Regions from separate parts of the Streptomyces sp. NPDC001970 genome, predicted to be linked through region 1. Evidence: riboswitches for the same ligand, from Rfam matches in the RefSeq annotation. Region 1 holds a riboswitch; each other region holds the start of a gene.
What was found. A riboswitch is a leader RNA that binds a small molecule or an ion and turns the genes downstream of it on or off. The one in region 1 is predicted to bind cobalamin.
Positions count from the first base shown of each region.

Region 1 (5,376 bases):
GTCCACCGCGGTTCTGCGGGCGGTGGCCACGAGGTCCGCCCAGGCCCGGCCGACCACGTCCTCCCGCTGGTCCTGCCGCTGCTCGTGCCGCTGCTCGTTTGGCTGGTCCCGCCCCGGTGCCTGTCCCTGCTGCCTGGTCATGCGGTGATCCTTTCAGGGCATGCGACGCAACAGCGGCCGAAGCCTTCCGAGCGGCCGGGAGTGAGCAGGATCTCCTCGGCGGATCGACGACCCGGCTGCCCGCCCGCGAAACCCCGCATTAGCCCGGTTTCCGCCACTCTTCCCTTCGCAGGCGGAGTGGGTGCATCCACCTTGGGACACCACGCCGCCCGCCTCAGTTCACCTTCCGTTCATCCAGGTTGCCTACGGTCGGCGAGCCACTGACATCCAAAAGAAGCCTGGGTAAATGGAAAACATCACGCTTCTGCTCGGGATCGTGATCGTCACCGCGCTCGTGTTCGATTTCACGAACGGTTTCCACGACACAGCCAACGCGATGGCGACGACCATCTCGACCGGCGCACTCAAGCCCAAGACGGCGGTGGCCATGTCCGCCGTGCTGAATCTTGTCGGCGCATTCCTGTCCGTCGAGGTCGCCAAGACGATCTCCGGCGGGATCATCAACGAAGAAGGCATACGCACCGAAGTGATCTTCGCGGCGCTCGTCGGCGCCATTCTGTGGAACCTCTTCACCTGGCTGCTGGGCCTGCCGTCCAGCTCCTCGCACGCACTCTTCGGCGGTCTCATCGGCGCCGCCGTGATGTCCGCCGGTTTCTCCGCCGTCAACGGCGGGACCATCGTCACCAAGGTCCTGATCCCGGCCATCGCCGCGCCGGTCGTGGCGGGCCTCGCCGCGCTCTTCGCGACGAAGCTGACGTACAGGATCGGCGCCAAGGCCGACGACAAGGCCACGTCCAAGGGCTACCGCGCCGGCCAGATCGCCTCGGCCGGACTCGTCTCCCTCGCCCACGGCACCAACGACGCGCAGAAGACCATGGGTGTCATCACCCTGGCCCTGGTCACCGGCGGCGTCCTCGCCCCCGGCTCGAACCCCCCGATGTGGGTCATCGTCTCCGCCGGTCTGGCGATCGCGCTCGGTACGTACCTGGGCGGCTGGCGCATCATCCGCACCATGGGCAAGGGCCTGACCGACCTCCAGCCGCAGCAGGGCTTCGCCGCCCAGACCAGCGCCGCGACGGTGATCCTGGCCTCCTCGCACCTCGGCTTCTCGCTCTCCACCACCCAGTCCTGCTCAGGCGCCGTGATGGGCGCGGGCCTCGGCCGCAAGGGCGGCGTGGTCCGCTGGTCCACCGCCACCCGGATGTTCGTCGCCTGGGGTCTGACACTGCCGGCCGCCGCGGCCGTGGGCGCCGCCGCCGAGTTCCTGACCAGCCAGGGCGCCTGGGGCATCGCCGCCGTCGCGCTGCTGCTGATCGCGGGCTCGGGTGTGATCTGGTCGCTCTCGCGCCGCAAGCCGGTCGACCACACCAATGTCACCGACGACGAGATCGGCGCGAACGGCACCGACGCCGGGGCCGGTTCGCTGGACGGCCTCAAGGTCACCATCCCCGCGCCGGCCGCTCCCGCGGCCGCCGGTGAGCCCGCCCCCGCACCCGCACCCGCACCCGCCGCCACGGTGTAAGGAAGTAACGAACAGCATGAAGATCGACTGGGCAGCTCTCGGCTCCGTCTTCGGCGTGAGCCTCGTCGTCACCGTCGCGCTGGTGGGCCTGTTCACCCTGGGCATCGTGGGCCTCGCCAAGCAGCAAGCCGCCTCCGCGCAGGGTGGTTCGGGCGGTTCCGCGGCCCTCGCGCGCACGGGCGCCTACGCCTGCTTCGCGCTGTGCGCTGCGGCCGTGGCGTACGGGATCCACCTGATCGTCGTCTGACAGCCGGCGCATCCTCGTCACAGGGGCCGGACACACCTTCGGGTGCGTCCGGCCCCTGTCGTACGTCGGACTCGCAGCCGGACTCCGCTGTGGGACTGCGCACACTGTCCCGCCGCAGGTCAGGGGCGAGTTGACGGGTGTTCGCGGCCGTGGTGGACTTCCGGAGCCATTTACGGCGGCAGAAGAGGAAGCCGGTGCGAATCCGGCGCGGTCCCGCCACTGTCACGGGTGCACTCCACTCCCGGAGCCAGGAACTCTCACCGCCGGTCACGTCGAGCCAGGGCGCGGACCCTGAGTGAGGACGAACATGCGTGCAGAGCGGACCTTTGCATGCGGTGCAGCTGCCGGACTCGCCGGCGACCTGCTCTTCGGCGATCCGCGCCGAGGACATCCGGTCGCCGCGTTCGGCCGGGCCGCCGCTGCCGTCGAACGGGTGCTGTGGCGCGACCACCGCGGGTGGGGCGCCGTGCACACCGTCGTGTGCGCCGGGGGCGCGATCGCAGCGGGTGCGCTGGCCGCTGCTTCCGTACGCCGTTCCCGTACGGCGTCCATCGCGCTGACCGCCGCGGCCACCTGGGCCGTCGTCGGCGGTACGTCGCTGGGGCGGGAGGCCCGGGCGATCGGCGGGGCACTGGCGGCCGGTGACATCGAGGTCGCCCGGGAGCGGCTGCCGCATCTGTGCGGGCGCGACCCGCAGGCGCTGGACGGCCCCGGGATCGCCCGCGCGGTCGTCGAGTCCGTCGCCGAGAACACCTCCGACGCCGTCGTCGGCGCACTCGTGTGGGGTGCGCTCGGCGGAGTTCCCGGGCTGGTGGGCTTCCGTGCCGTGAACACGCTGGACGCGATGGTGGGTCACAAGTCGCCCCGCCACCGCCGGTACGGCTGGGCCTCGGCGCGGCTCGACGACGCCGCCGGCTGGCCGGGCGCCCGCCTCACCGCCGCACTCGCGGTGCTCGCCGGCGGCAACCCCCGCGGTGCCGTACGGGCCTGGCGCGCGGACGCCGCGAAGCACCCGAGCCCCAACGCGGGCCCGGTGGAGGCGTCGTTCGCGGGGGCTCTCGGCGTACGGCTCGGCGGGACGCTCTCGTACGCCGGACGAGTCGAGCACCGCCCCGTGCTCAACAGCGGCGGCCGGGCCGTCGAGGTCGCGGACATCGAGCGTGCGGTACGGCTGTCGAGGCGCGTGGGGGTGCTGGCACTCGTGGCGTGCGCGGGCGCGCGGGCGGCCGCCGGGGCCCTGAAGGGGATGAAGGGGAGGCCCGCATGAGCGGGGGCGGACTGCTGGTCGCCGGAACCACGTCGGACGCCGGCAAGAGCGTCGTCACGGCCGGGATCTGCCGGTGGCTGGTGCGCCAGGGCGTGAAGGTCGCGCCTTTCAAGGGACAGAACATGTCCCTCAACTCCTTTGTGACCCGGGAAGGTGCGGAGATCGGCCGGGCGCAGGCCATGCAGGCGCAGGCGGCGCGCGTGGAGCCGTCGGCGCTCATGAACCCGGTGCTGCTGAAACCGGGCAGCGACCGCTCCAGCCAGGTCGTCCTGATGGGCAAGCCGGTGGGCGAACTGAGCGCGCGCGGCTACCACGGGGGCAGGCAGCAGGCACTCTTCGAACCGGTCATGGAGTGCCTGGAGAAGTTGCGGAGCACGTACGACGCCGTCATCTGCGAGGGCGCGGGCAGCCCCGCCGAGATCAACCTGCGCCGCACCGACATCGTCAACATGGGCATCGCACGGGCCGCGCGTTTCCCGGTGCTGGTGGTCGGGGACATCGACCGGGGCGGGGTCTTCGCGCAGTTCTTCGGTACGACGGCGCTGCTCGCCCGGGAGGACCAGGAGCTGATCGCGGGCTACCTCGTCAACAAGTTCCGGGGCGATGTGACGCTGCTGGAACCGGGGTTGGACATGCTGCACGGGTTGACCGGCCGGCGGACGTACGGCGTCCTGCCGTACGCGCACGGCCTCGGCATCGACGAGGAGGACGGCCTGCGCGTGTCCCTGCGGGGCGCGGTCAGGGAGTCCGTGGTCGCCCCGCCGGCCGGGGAGGACGTGCTGCGGGTCGCGGTGTGCGCGGTGCCTCTGATGTCCAACTTCACCGATGTGGACGCGCTGGCGGCCGAACCCGGCGTGGTCGTGCGCTTCGTGGACCGCGCCGAGGAGTTGGTGGACGCCGACCTGGTGGTCGTGCCCGGCACGCGCGGTACCGTCCGCGCGCTGGAGTGGCTGCGCGAGCGGGGCCTCGCCGACGCGCTGGTGCGCCGTGCGGTGGACGGCCGCCCCGTGCTCGGCATCTGCGGCGGCTTCCAGCTGCTCGGGGAACACATCGACGACGAGGTCGAGTCGCGTGCCGGCTCCGTGGCGGGGCTCGGACTGCTGCCGGTGCGGGTGCGGTTCGCCCGCGAGAAGACCCTCGCCCGGCCGGTCGGTCAGGCGCTGGGCGAACGGGTCGAGGGGTACGAGATCCACCACGGCGTGGCCGAAGTGCTGGACGGTGAAGCGTTCATCTCTGATGACAATGGACACAGCTTGGACGGGTGCAGGGTCGGAGCGGTGTGGGGGACGCACTGGCACGGGTCGCTGGAGAGCGACGGCTTCCGGCGGGCGTTCCTGCGGGTCGTCGCGGCGGCGGCGGGACGACGCTTCGTCCCGGCGCCGGACACGAGCTTCGGGGCGCTGCGCGAGGAGCAACTGGACCGGCTGGGCGACCTGATCGCGGCACACGCGGACACGGACGCGCTCCTGCGCCTGATCGAGGGCGGTGCGCCCTCGGGCCTCCCCTTCATCGCGCCGGGCGCGCCGTGAGGCGGGGGACGGGCGCGACGCGGGTGCGCGTGGCGTTCCCGGACGCCTGCGACGGGCTTCTCTCCCCGCCCCGCCCCTTCCGCCTGACCGGATCCGAAGGAGCCCGTCCGGGCCTCGATGAGCGGGGTCGCGGCGACGGAGGCCCCGTGTACGCGCAAGGCAATCGCCCTCGGGAGGGCAACGGCGAGCAGCGCAGTCGGCGCGGCTTCATCGAAGGAGTGATCGGGCGATGACCACCCCCTATCCGTTCACCGCGGTCGTCGGGATGGACGACCTGCGGCTGGCCCTGCTGCTCAACGCGGTGAGTCCGGCGGTCGGCGGTGTGCTCGTGCGCGGTGAGAAGGGCACGGCCAAGTCGACTGCCGTGCGGGCACTCGCGGCGCTCATGCCGGATGTGGACGTGGTCGCCGGGTGCCGGTTCTCGTGTGCGCCGGGGGCGCCCGATCCCGGGTGTCCGGACGGGCCGCACGAGGCTGCGCCCGGTACGGCACGGCCGGCGCGGATGGTCGAGCTGCCCGTCGGGGCCTCGGAGGACCGGCTGGTCGGAGCGCTCGACATCGAACGGGCGCTCGCGGAGGGCGTGAAGGCGTTCGAGCCCGGCCTGCTCGCGGACGCGCACCGGGGCATTCTGTACGTCGACGAGGTCAACCTGCTCCACGACCACCTGGTGGATCTCCTGCTGGACGCCGCT
Region 1 is NZ_JBSFDW010000003.1:348,748-354,123, reverse strand. Features, by position in the region: gene ACWCP0_RS06185 (class II aldolase/adducin family protein) at 1-141, opposite strand, end outside; gene ACWCP0_RS06180 (anion permease) at 407-1,642, shown strand; gene ACWCP0_RS06175 (hypothetical protein) at 1,659-1,889, shown strand; cobalamin riboswitch at 2,026-2,165, shown strand; gene ACWCP0_RS06170 (cobalamin biosynthesis protein) at 2,197-3,156, shown strand; gene ACWCP0_RS06165 (cobyric acid synthase) at 3,153-4,685, shown strand; gene ACWCP0_RS06160 (putative cobaltochelatase) at 4,915-5,376, shown strand, end outside.

Region 2 (5,376 bases), on a different contig from region 1:
CGAGGTCGGCGACGTCGGAGTGGAGGTCGACCTCCTCCACGGTCCAGGTGTTCTTGATGGCGTCCCGGTAGCGCTCGTAGAAGTCCGGGTAGCGCATCGGACGGAGTGTCAGTTCGAAGCCCGGGTCGAGCAGATTCTTCGGAATTCGGGAGGAGTCGGCGCGAAGCGCCGTCGTTGAGGGGTGGTGGTCGGGCGACGGGTGGGACATTACTGGCAGGCCTCGCAGGACTCGGGGTTTTCAAGGGAGCAGGCGATCGCGTCGGCGTCGGGGGCCGCCTGCTGCAGGGGGACGGTGGTGGCGACCGGCCTCGCGCCGGATGCGGCACGGGCGATGCGGGTCGCCGGGCGGGAGCGCAGGTAGTACGTCGTCTTCAGGCCCTGCTTCCAGGCGTACGCGTACATCGAGCTGAGCTTGCCGATGGTCGGCGTCTCCATGAAGAGGTTCAGCGACTGCGACTGGTCCAGGAACGGGGTGCGGGCCGCCGCCATGTCGATCAGGCCGCGCTGTGGGATCTCCCACGCCGTGCGGTACAGCTCCCGCACGTCCGCCGGGATCCAGTTGAGGCCCTGCACCGAGCCGCTGGAGTCGCGCAGCGCCTCCCGGGTCTGCGCGTCCCAGACGCCCAGCTTCTTCAGGTCGTCCACGAGATAGGAGTTGACCTGCAGGAACTCACCGGACAGAGTCTCGCGCTTGAAGAGATTGGAGACCTGGGGCTCGATGCACTCGTACACGCCCGCGATCGAGGCGATGGTCGCGGTCGGCGCGATCGCGAGGAGGAGGGAGTTGCGCATGCCGCTGGTCGCGATCCGCTCGCGCAGGGCCGCCCAGCGCTCGGGCCAGGTGAGCTCGACGTCGTAGTGGTCGGGGTGCAGCACTCCGCGCGCGGCGCGCGTCTGCTCCCAGGCGGGCAGCGGGCCGTTGCGCTCGGCGAGTTCGCACGACGCCTCGTACGCCGCCAGCATGATCCGCTCGGAGAGGCGCGTGGAAAGGGCCTTCGCCTCCGCCGAGTCGAAGGGCAGCCGGAGCTTGAAGAGGACGTCCTGGAGGCCCATCGCGCCGAGGCCCACCGGGCGCCACCTGGCGTTGGAGCGGCCCGCCTGCTCGGTCGGGTAGAAGTTGATGTCGACGACGCGGTCGAGGAAGGTCACGGCCGTGCGGACGGCCTCGTCGAGCCGCTCCCAGTCGATGTCACCGGCCGGGGTGACGAAGGCGCCCAGGTTGACCGAGCCCAGGTTGCAGACGGCCGTCTCGCCGTCGTTCGTGACCTCGATGATCTCGGTGCAGAGGTTGGAGGAGTGCACGACCGTGCCGGGCTCGGCGGTCTGGTTGGCGGTCCGGTTGGAGGCGTCCTTGAAGGTCATCCAGCCGTTGCCGGTCTGCGCGAGGGTGCGCATCATGCGGCCGTAGAGGTCGCGGGCCGGAATGGTCCTGCGGGCGAGGCCTGCCGCCTCCGCCTTCCGGTACGCGGCGTCGAAGTCGTCGCCCCACAGGTCCACGAGCTCGGGCACATCGGCCGGGGAGAAGAGGGACCAGTCGGCGTCCGCGTTCACCCGGCGCATGAACTCGTCGGGGATCCAGTGCGCGAGGTTGAGGTTGTGCGTACGGCGCGCCTCCTCGCCCGTGTTGTCGCGCAGCTCCAGGAACTCCTCGATGTCCGCGTGCCAGGTCTCCAGGTAGACGCAGGCCGCGCCCTTGCGGCGGCCGCCCTGGTTCACGGCGGCGACCGACGAGTCGAGGGTCCGCAGGAACGGCACGATGCCGTTGGAGTGGCCGTTGGTGCCGCGGATCAGCGAACCGCGTGAGCGGATACGGGAGTACGAGAGGCCGATGCCGCCCGCGTGCTTCGAGAGCCGTGCGACCTGGTGGTAGCGGTCGTAGATGGAGTCGAGCTCGTCGAGGGGGGAGTCCAGCAGATAGCACGACGACATCTGCGGGTGGCGGGTGCCGGAGTTGAAGAGCGTGGGGGACGAGGGCAGATAGTCGAGCCGGCTCATCAGCCCGTAGAGCGCGGCGACTTCGTCGAGGGCGCGGACCGAGTCGTCCTCGGCGAGCCCGGCGGCCACGCGCAGCATGAACTGCTGCGGCGTCTCGATGACCTTGCGTGCGATCGGGTGCCGCAGGAGGTAGCGGCTGTAGAGCGTGCGCAGACCGAAGTAGCCGAAGCGGTCGTCCGCGGCGCCGTCGATCAGCGCGTCGAGCCGGGCGGAATGGGTGCGTACGAACGCGGCGGTCCGGTCCGCGATCAGGCCCTCGCGGTGGCCCACGGCGATGGAGTCGGAGAAGGCGGCCGCCCCCTGTGAGGTCGCCTCCTCCGTGATGGTGAGGCTCAGCAGCCGGGCCGCGAGCCGCGAGTACGCCGGGTCCTCGGAGATCAGCCCCGCGGCCGCCTCGGTCGCGAGCTCCCGCAGCTCGGCCTCGTCCGAGCCCGCCTGCCGGCCGCGGAGCGCGGCGGCGGCGACCCGGCCCGGGTCGGTGTCGGGGAGGTCGGCGGTGAGGTCGGTCAGGGTCCGCAGCAGCGCGGTGCCTGGCCCATCGGCTCGGTCTGCACGCTGCACTGAAGCAGGATCGGGCGGCGCGATGGTCACGGGGTGCTCTCCCTCGCTCGGCTCGGGGCCGGCGGGGCGCTCGGGGCACGGGCGCACGCCTGTGGGGGCAGGTGCGCCGCGTCCACCGGCCTTTCCGCGAGGCCCGGACGTTCGGGCACCCGGGCCGGACGGTCCGGGCGCACCGTCGGCAGGTCCTTGGACTCGCAGGCGCGCGCACATGCACGCCGGCACACCATTGCGGGACAGTTCCGGGTTCGCACCGGATTCCCCTGCGGCGACAGCGAGCATGAGCATACATGTGGGGGCGGGGAGTTACATCACCCACCACATGTTGTGTCACGGCGTCGGACGGAGCTCCAGGGCGTACGTCAGCAGGGCCAGCCCGGGGATCGGCTCCCAGTCCCGCTCGGGGGTCCGTACGAAGCCCAGACGCTCGTAGATGCGGTGCGCGGTGTGCATCGAGGGCTGCGTGGACAGGACGAGCCGCACGCACCCGTCGGTGGCCAGTGCCCGGTCGACGCACGTCCGGACGAGCGCCTCGCCGGCGCCCTTGCCACGGCCCTCCCTGGCCACGGCGAGCATCCGGAACTCGGCCTCGCCCTCGCGAGCGATGTCGGCCCACGGGCCGCCGGACGCGACGAAGGTCACCCCGCCCAGCACCCGTCCCTGCGCCTCCACGGCGACCAGTACCTCGGCGTCCTCGACGCGCGCCGCCACGTCCCGCAAGGTGTGCAGGTACTCGTCGTCCTCCCCGAAGTCGAGCAGCCCGTCCCCGAGGTACGCCTCCGCCGTGATCGCCCCGAGCGTCTCGTACTCGGCGGGCTCGGCGCGCCTGATGATGAAGTCCATGCCGGCAGTCTTCCTCACGGCGGCGACGGCGGTCCGGGCGAGCACCGGCGCCCGTCGAGGGCCCTGCCGTGAGACGGCGATCGGCGCAGGCTCACCGAGCCTGCGCCGATCGCGGACGAGAGCCTCCCGTGGGTCAGTGCGTGCTCGCGCCGACCGTGGGGAGCTCCGCCTTGACGCCCGCGTCCCCCGCGTCCGCCGTGTAGTCCTCCGGGGACGTCTCGTCGATCCCGTCCGGCGCCTTCACCGCACGCAGCACGAACGTCAGGACGACCGTGACCACCACGTTCAGCACAAAGGCCGTCAGGCCGATGTAGCCGATCTCCCCGATCCCGGGAATCTCCGCCGACGACCCACCGAAGTGCTTCTGTGTGGGGCTCGCGACCCCGTACGCCGCCATCGTGCCGTACAGCATGCCGACCGCCCAGCCCGCGATCAGTGCCCAGCGGTGGAACCACCGTGTGAAGAGGCCGCCGACCAGTGCCGGGAAGGTCTGCAGGATCCAGATGCCGCCCAGCAGCTGGAAGTTGATGGCGACCGTCTTGTCCATCGTCAGGACGAAGGCCAGCGCGCCCACCTTCACCAGCAGCGACACCAGCTTCGACACCTTGGTCTCCTGCGCCGGTGTCGCGTCCGGCTTCAGGAAGTCCTTGTAGATGTTCCGCGTGAAGAGGTTCGCCGCGGCGATCGACATGATCGCTGCAGGCACCAGCGCGCCGATCCCGATGGCCGCGAAGGCCACACCCGCGAACCAGTCGGGGAACATGTTCTCGAACAACTGCGGGATGGCGAGCTGACCGTTGGTCACCTTCACCCCGGCAGCGATCGCCATGAAGCCGAGCAGCGCCAGCAGTCCCAGCATCAGCGAGTACAGCGGCAGGATCGTCGTGTTGCGCCGGATCACCTCACGGCTGCGCGAGGACAGCGTCGCCGTGATCGAGTGCGGATACATGAAGAGCGCGAGCGCCGAGCCGAGCGCCAGCGTGGCGTAACCCCACTGGCCCAGCTCCCCGGGCACCAGCGCGCCTCGCGGCTTGTCCGTCGCCGGGTTGATCTGCGCGTACGCTTCGCCCGCCTTGGCGAAGATGTCGTCGAAGCCGCCGAGCTTGATCGGGATGTAGATGATCGCGACCGCGATCACGATGTAGATCAGCGTGTCCTTGACGAAGGCGATCAGCGCCGGCGCCCGCAGCCCGGACGAGTAGGTGTACGCCGCCAGCACACCGAAGGCGATCAGCAGCGGCAGATCCTTGATGAACCAGTTCGTGTTCTCGCCGCCGCCGACGCCCATGACGTCCAGCACGGCCTGGATGCCGACGAGCTGCAGGGCGATGTACGGCATCGTCGCGAGGATGCCGGTCACCGCGACCGCCAGCGACAGCCCCTTCGAGCCGAAGCGCCCGCGCACGAAGTCGGACGTCGTCACATAGCCGTGCTTGTGCGACACGGACCACAGTCGCGGCAGGAAGGTGAAGATCAGCGGATAGACGAGGATCGTGTACGGCACCGCGAAGAAGCCCGCCGCGCCCGCCGCGTAGATCGCCGCGGGTACGGCGACGAAGGTGTACGCGGTGTAGAGGTCGCCGCCCAGCAGGAACCAGGTCACCCAGGTGCCGAACGAGCGGCCGCCCAGGCCCCATTCGTCCAGGCTGTTCTCGTTCTCGGCCCTGCGCCAGCGCGACGCGAGGAAGCCCATGACCGTGACGGCCAGGAAGAAGAAGATGAAGACGGCGAGTGCGACGCCGTTCACGCCGTCCTTCACTTCGACGCACCTTCCTTGCGGGCGCGCTGGTCACGCTGCCACAGCACGTAGGCCACCATCGTCAGCGCCGTCGAGACGACGACCCAGAGCATCTGGTACCAGTAGAAGAACGGGATCCCGGCGAAGGTGGGCTCGACCTTCGCGTACGAGCCGACCCAGAGCATCGCGACGAACGGCGCGATCAGGCAGAGGGCCACGACCGTCCGTACCGGCGTGACGAT
Region 2 is NZ_JBSFDW010000019.1:34,141-39,516, forward strand. Features, by position in the region: gene ACWCP0_RS22735 (ribonucleotide-diphosphate reductase subunit beta) at 1-208, opposite strand, end outside; gene ACWCP0_RS22740 (ribonucleoside-diphosphate reductase subunit alpha) at 208-2,586, opposite strand; cobalamin riboswitch at 2,717-2,841, opposite strand; gene ACWCP0_RS22745 (GNAT family N-acetyltransferase) at 2,884-3,396, opposite strand; gene mctP (monocarboxylate uptake permease MctP) at 3,530-5,155, opposite strand; gene ACWCP0_RS22755 (DUF3311 domain-containing protein) at 5,152-5,376, opposite strand, start outside.
Region 2: another riboswitch for cobalamin. It lies ahead of ACWCP0_RS22740 (ribonucleoside-diphosphate reductase subunit alpha); the one in region 1 lies ahead of ACWCP0_RS06170 (cobalamin biosynthesis protein).

Region 3 (5,376 bases), on a different contig from region 1:
ACGGGGTGCGCCCTCCTCGATCATCTCCAGGAGCCGGAAGAGTGCGGTGGGCGCGTTGCCCACGGCGACGACCGAGCCTTCGAGGCGGTCGCGCCACAGTTCGAGGGCAGCGGCGCTCCGGGTCGTTCCGAGCTCGGCGGCGAGTGCCGGCACGGACGGGTCGGAGAGCGTGCAGATCACCTCGTTGTCGGCGGGCAGCCGCTTGCGGGTGACGCCGCTGGCGACCATCCGGGCGTCGCACAGGATGGGTGCGCCGGCGCGCAGGGCCTCGCGGGCGCGGGCCACCACGGCGTGCGAGTACGCGAGATCGCGGACGAGGTCGACCATGCCGCAGGCGTGGATCATCCGCACCGCGACCTGGCTGACGTCGGCGGGGAGCGCGGAGAGGTCGGCCTCGGCGCGGATGGTGGCAAAGGACTGGCGGTAGATCTCCGCGCCGTCCTTCTCGTAGTCGAACACGGTGCTCTCGCTCATTTCCTCGTACGTGACGCCGCCGTCACGGCGTCGGCCAGTGCAGTTCGGGTGACGGGCACGCCGTTCACCTCGTAGCGGTCGCCGCCCGTCGCGACCACGTCCACGTACGCCCCGTGGGGACGCCCGCAGCGCCGTTCGCAGCCCGACCAGTACACGGGCAGGCCGCCGCCCGGCGCCGCGTCCGCCCGTACGTCGGACAGGGACTTGGCGCACCCGGGCCGGCCGGTGCAGGCGCCGTACCAGGCGGAGTGAGGTGCGGTGATGAACCCCGCCCGCGCGAGTGCGGCAAGCCGTGCATCGGCCGCGTCGCGATCCGCGAAGCCGGGCACGACCACCCCGCGCCACGGAGTGAGCCGCACCTCGCCCCCGGGCGCGGGCAGCAGCGCCCGCACCTGGCGGACGGTGAGCCGTCCGAGCGGCGCTCCGACCGACAGGGCCCAGCTTTCGGCCCCTTGGACGACCCCGGGGAGGGGGCCCGCGGCCGGCCGGCCTCCGGCGGTGTCCTCCCCACCCCGCCCCTTCCCGGACGGGGGCTCCGCCCCGGACCCCGGGACAGGACCGGGAACCGGCTGCGGGCCCGGATGTCCGTCCTCGACCGCCGGACGGGCTCCGAACGGGAAGAGCTCCGCCGCGACACCCGCCGCCTCCAGATACGCCCCCACCGGCACGGCCTGCCCCACGGGCAGCTCCCGCACCCGCCACGCCCCCGTGCCCGCCGCGGCCGCCGCGGCGAGGAACGCTTCGGCCGCGGCGAGGGCGGCACGCGGCGCGTCAGCGGTGCGGACGCGGAAGGCCTGCGGCCCGACGCGCAGGACCGCCACACCTCCCGGCTCTGCGAGCAAGGTCACATCCGCACCGAGCCCCGCCACATCCCCGCGCCCGTCGTCCAGCGCGAACAGGAAACGCCCCGAAAGCCCGGCCGCCCAGTCGCTCGCGCACAGCAGTTCGTCCAGTCGTCGTGCCCACAACTGCACATCGGCACAGCCGAGTCCGTCGAGTCCGGCGAGCGGCGATGCCACCAGGTTCCGTACCCGCTCATGGGTCTCGGAGGGAAGCAGCCCGGCTTTGCGGAGCAGCGCCGCGAGTTCTGCCCCGCAGCCCTCGCCGAGGCCGCGCAGCTCCACGTTCCCGCGCGAGGTGATGCTCAGCGCACCGTCTCCCAACGCCTCGGCGGACGCGGCCAGAACCTCGACCTGACGAGACGTCAGAAGACCTGCGGGAAGCCGGAGTCGGGCCAGCCCGCCGTCGTCCGCCGCATGCAGCCGCAGTGCTCCCGGGCAGGCATCTCCCCGGTCCCGTATGCGGGTTTCGCCCCGGTCCGGGGGTGTTGGTGGTGTCGGCGGCATGGCGGCGAGCATACCCACGTCCTCCCCACGTCCCTGCCCGCGTCCTTCGGGCTCCTCCGAGGTGACCGCCCCGGTGGCAGCGAGCAGCCTCTACTATGCAGACGGCACAGGGTCCCAGGACCCTAGGGAGGAAGCCCGGTGAGATTCCGGCGCGGTCCCGCCACTGTGAACCGGGCCTCGTCACGCGGCCAGGTGAGTCAGGAACTCCCGCCGTCCTACGACCACCCGGGGCGCGGACACCCCGAGGAAGGCCTGCGCACGCGATGACGCACGCGACGATCCTGCTGCTGTCGACCTCCGACACCGACCTGCTCAGCGCCCGCGCGGCCACAGGCCCGGTCGACCACCGCTTCGCCAACCCCTCCCGCCTCGCGCTGGAGGAGCTGCCCGCGCTGCTCGACGGCACGGACCTCGTCGTCGTACGCCTCCTCGGTGGCATCCGTGCCTGGCAGGAGGGGATCGACGCACTGCTCGCGCAGGCGCGGCCCGTGGTGGTCCTCACCGGCGAACAGGCCCCCGACGCACAGCTGATGGAGGCGTCCACCGTCCCCATCGGCATCGCGGCCGAGGCGCACGCCTACCTCGCGCACGGCGGGCCGGCCAACCTGGAGCAGCTCGCCCGGTTCCTGTCCGACACGGTCCTGCTCACCGGCCACGGCTTCGAGCCGCCGGCGCCCGCCCCCACCTGGGGCCCCCTCGACCGCACCCCGCGCAGCACGACCGGCCCCACGGTCGCGGTCCTCTACTACCGCGCCCACCACATGAGCGGCAACACCGCCTTCGTCGGCGCCCTCTGCGACGCCGTCGAGGACGCGGGTGGTCAGGCCCTTCCCCTCTACGTCGCATCGCTCCGCGCCCCCGAGCCCGAGCTGCTCGACCGGCTCCGAGGCGCCGACGCCGTCGTCACCACCGTCCTCGCCGCGGGCGGCACCAGGCCCGCAGAGGCACAGGCCGGCGGCGACGACGAGTCCTGGGACGCGGGTGCGCTCGCCGCGCTCGACGTGCCCGTCCTGCAGGCGCTGTGCCTGACCGGGTCGCGCAGCACATGGGAGGAGAGCGACGAGGGGCTGTCCCCGCTGGACGCCGCGAGCCAGGTCGCGGTCCCCGAGTTCGACGGCCGCCTCATCACCGTCCCGTTCTCCTTCAAGGAGATCGACGAGGACGGCCTGCCCGCGTACGTCGCCGACGCCGAGCGCGCGGCCCGCGTCGCCGGGATCGCCGTACGGCACGCGCGGCTGCGCCACATCCCGAACGCCGGCAAGCGCCTCGCGCTCGTCCTGTCCGCGTACCCGACGAAGCACTCCCGCATCGGCAACGCCGTCGGCCTCGACACCCCCGCGTCCGCCGTCGCTCTGCTGCGCCGACTCCGCGACGAGGGCTACGACTTCGGTACGGAGGAGATCCCCGGCCTCTCCCCCGTGGCCTCCGGCACGGGAGGTGCCCCCGGCCGCTCCGGCGACGAACTGATTCACGCGCTCATCGAGGCGGGCGGCCACGACCGGGACTGGCTCACCGACGAGCAGCTCGCCCGCAACCCGGTCCGTATCCCGGCGGCCGACTACAGGCGCTGGTACGCCACGCTCCCGCAGGAGCTGCGCGAGCACGTGGAGCAGCACTGGGGCCCGGCGCCGGGCGAGATGTTCCTGGACCGCTCCCGCAACCCGGAGGGCGACATCGTGCTGGCCGCCCTGCGGCGCGGCAACCTGCTGATCCTCATCCAGCCCCCGCGCGGCTTCGGTGAGAACCCGATCGCGATCTACCACGACCCCGATCTGCCGCCCTCGCACCACTACCTCGCCGCCTACCGCTGGATCGCGGCCGCGGAGGACGACGGCGGCTTCGGCGCCGACGCGATGATCCACCTCGGCAAGCACGGGAACCTGGAGTGGCTGCCCGGCAAGAACGCCGGCCTGTCCGCCGCCTGCGCGCCCGACGCGGCGCTCGGCGACCTGCCGCTCGTCTACCCGTTCCTGGTCAACGACCCGGGCGAGGGCACCCAGGCCAAGCGCCGGGCGCACGCCACGCTCATCGACCATCTCGTGCCGCCGATGGCCCGCGCCGACTCGTACGGCGACATCGCACGCCTGGAGCAGCTGCTCGACGAGTACGCGCAGATCTCCTCCATGGACCCGGCGAAGCTGCCCGCCGTCCGCGCCCAGATCTGGACGCTGATCCAGGCCGCCAGGCTCGACCACGACCTCGGCCTGGACGACCGCCCCGACGACGACGGCTTCGACGACTTCCTGCTCCACGTCGACGGCTGGCTGTGCGAGGTCAAGGACGCCCAGATCCGCGACGGACTGCACGTCCTCGGCGGCGCGCCCACCGGCCCCGAGCGGGTCAATCTCGTCCTGTCGATCCTCCGTGCGCGGCAGATCTGGGGCGGCACGACCACCCTGCCCGGACTGCGCGAAGCCCTCGGCCTCGACGAGTCCGCCGCGACCCGTACGACCGCCGACGAGGCGGAGGCCACGGCCCGTGCGCTGGTCGAGGCGATGGAGGCGGCGGACTGGAACCCGGCCGCGGTGCCGGCCGTGGCAGCGGGCCACGGCCCGCAGGTGGCCGAGATCCTGCAGTTCGCCGCCCAGCAGGTCGTCCCGCGCCTGTCCGCCACGACCGACGAACTCGACAACAGCGTCCACGCGCTGAACGGCGGCTTCGTCCCGGCCGGTCCGTCCGGCTCGCCGTTGCGCGGACTGGTCAACGTCCTGCCGACCGGCCGCAACTTCTACTCCGTCGACCCCAAGGCCGTCCCCTCCCGCCTCGCCTGGGAGACCGGCCAGGCCCTCGCCGATTCGCTGCTCACGCGCTACCGCACCGACAACGGCGACTGGCCGACCTCCGTCGGCCTCTCCCTGTGGGGGACGAGCGCGATGCGTACGGCGGGCGACGACGTCGCCGAGGCCCTCGCCCTGCTCGGGGTCCGGCCCGTCTGGGACGACGCGTCGCGCCGCGTCACCGGCCTGGAGCCCGTCCCGGCCGAGGAGCTGGGCCGCCCGCGCATCGATGTCACGCTCCGCATCTCCGGATTCTTCCGGGACGCGTTCCCGCACGTCATCGGACTGCTCGACGACGCGGTACGGCTCGCCGCCGCGCTCGACGAGCCCGCCGACGTCAACCACGTACGGGCCCATGCCCAGGCGGACCTCGCCGAGCACGGCGACGAACGCCGCGCCACGACCCGTATCTTCGGCTCCCGCCCGGGCACGTACGGCGCCGGCCTGCTGCAGCTGATCGACTCCCGCGACTGGCGCACCGACGCGGACCTCGCCGAGGTCTACACGGTGTGGGGCGGCTACGCGTACGGCCGCGGGCTCGAAGGACGCCCGGCGCGCGAGGAGATGGAGACGGCGTACAAGCGGATCGCGGTCGCCGCGAAGAACACGGACACGCGCGAGCACGACATCGCCGACTCCGACGACTACTTCCAGTACCACGGCGGCATGGTCGCCACCGTCCGCGCCCTGCGCGGCACCGCGCCCGAGGCGTACATCGGCGACTCCACCCGACCCGAGACGGTCCGTACGCGGACGCTGGTCGAGGAGACGTCCCGCGT
Region 3 is NZ_JBSFDW010000006.1:51,165-56,540, forward strand. Features, by position in the region: gene ACWCP0_RS09865 (precorrin-8X methylmutase) at 1-474, opposite strand, end outside; gene ACWCP0_RS09870 (cobalamin biosynthesis protein CobG) at 471-1,832, opposite strand; cobalamin riboswitch at 1,906-2,049, shown strand; gene cobN (cobaltochelatase subunit CobN) at 2,084-5,376, shown strand, end outside.
Region 3: another riboswitch for cobalamin. It lies ahead of cobN (cobaltochelatase subunit CobN); the one in region 1 lies ahead of ACWCP0_RS06170 (cobalamin biosynthesis protein).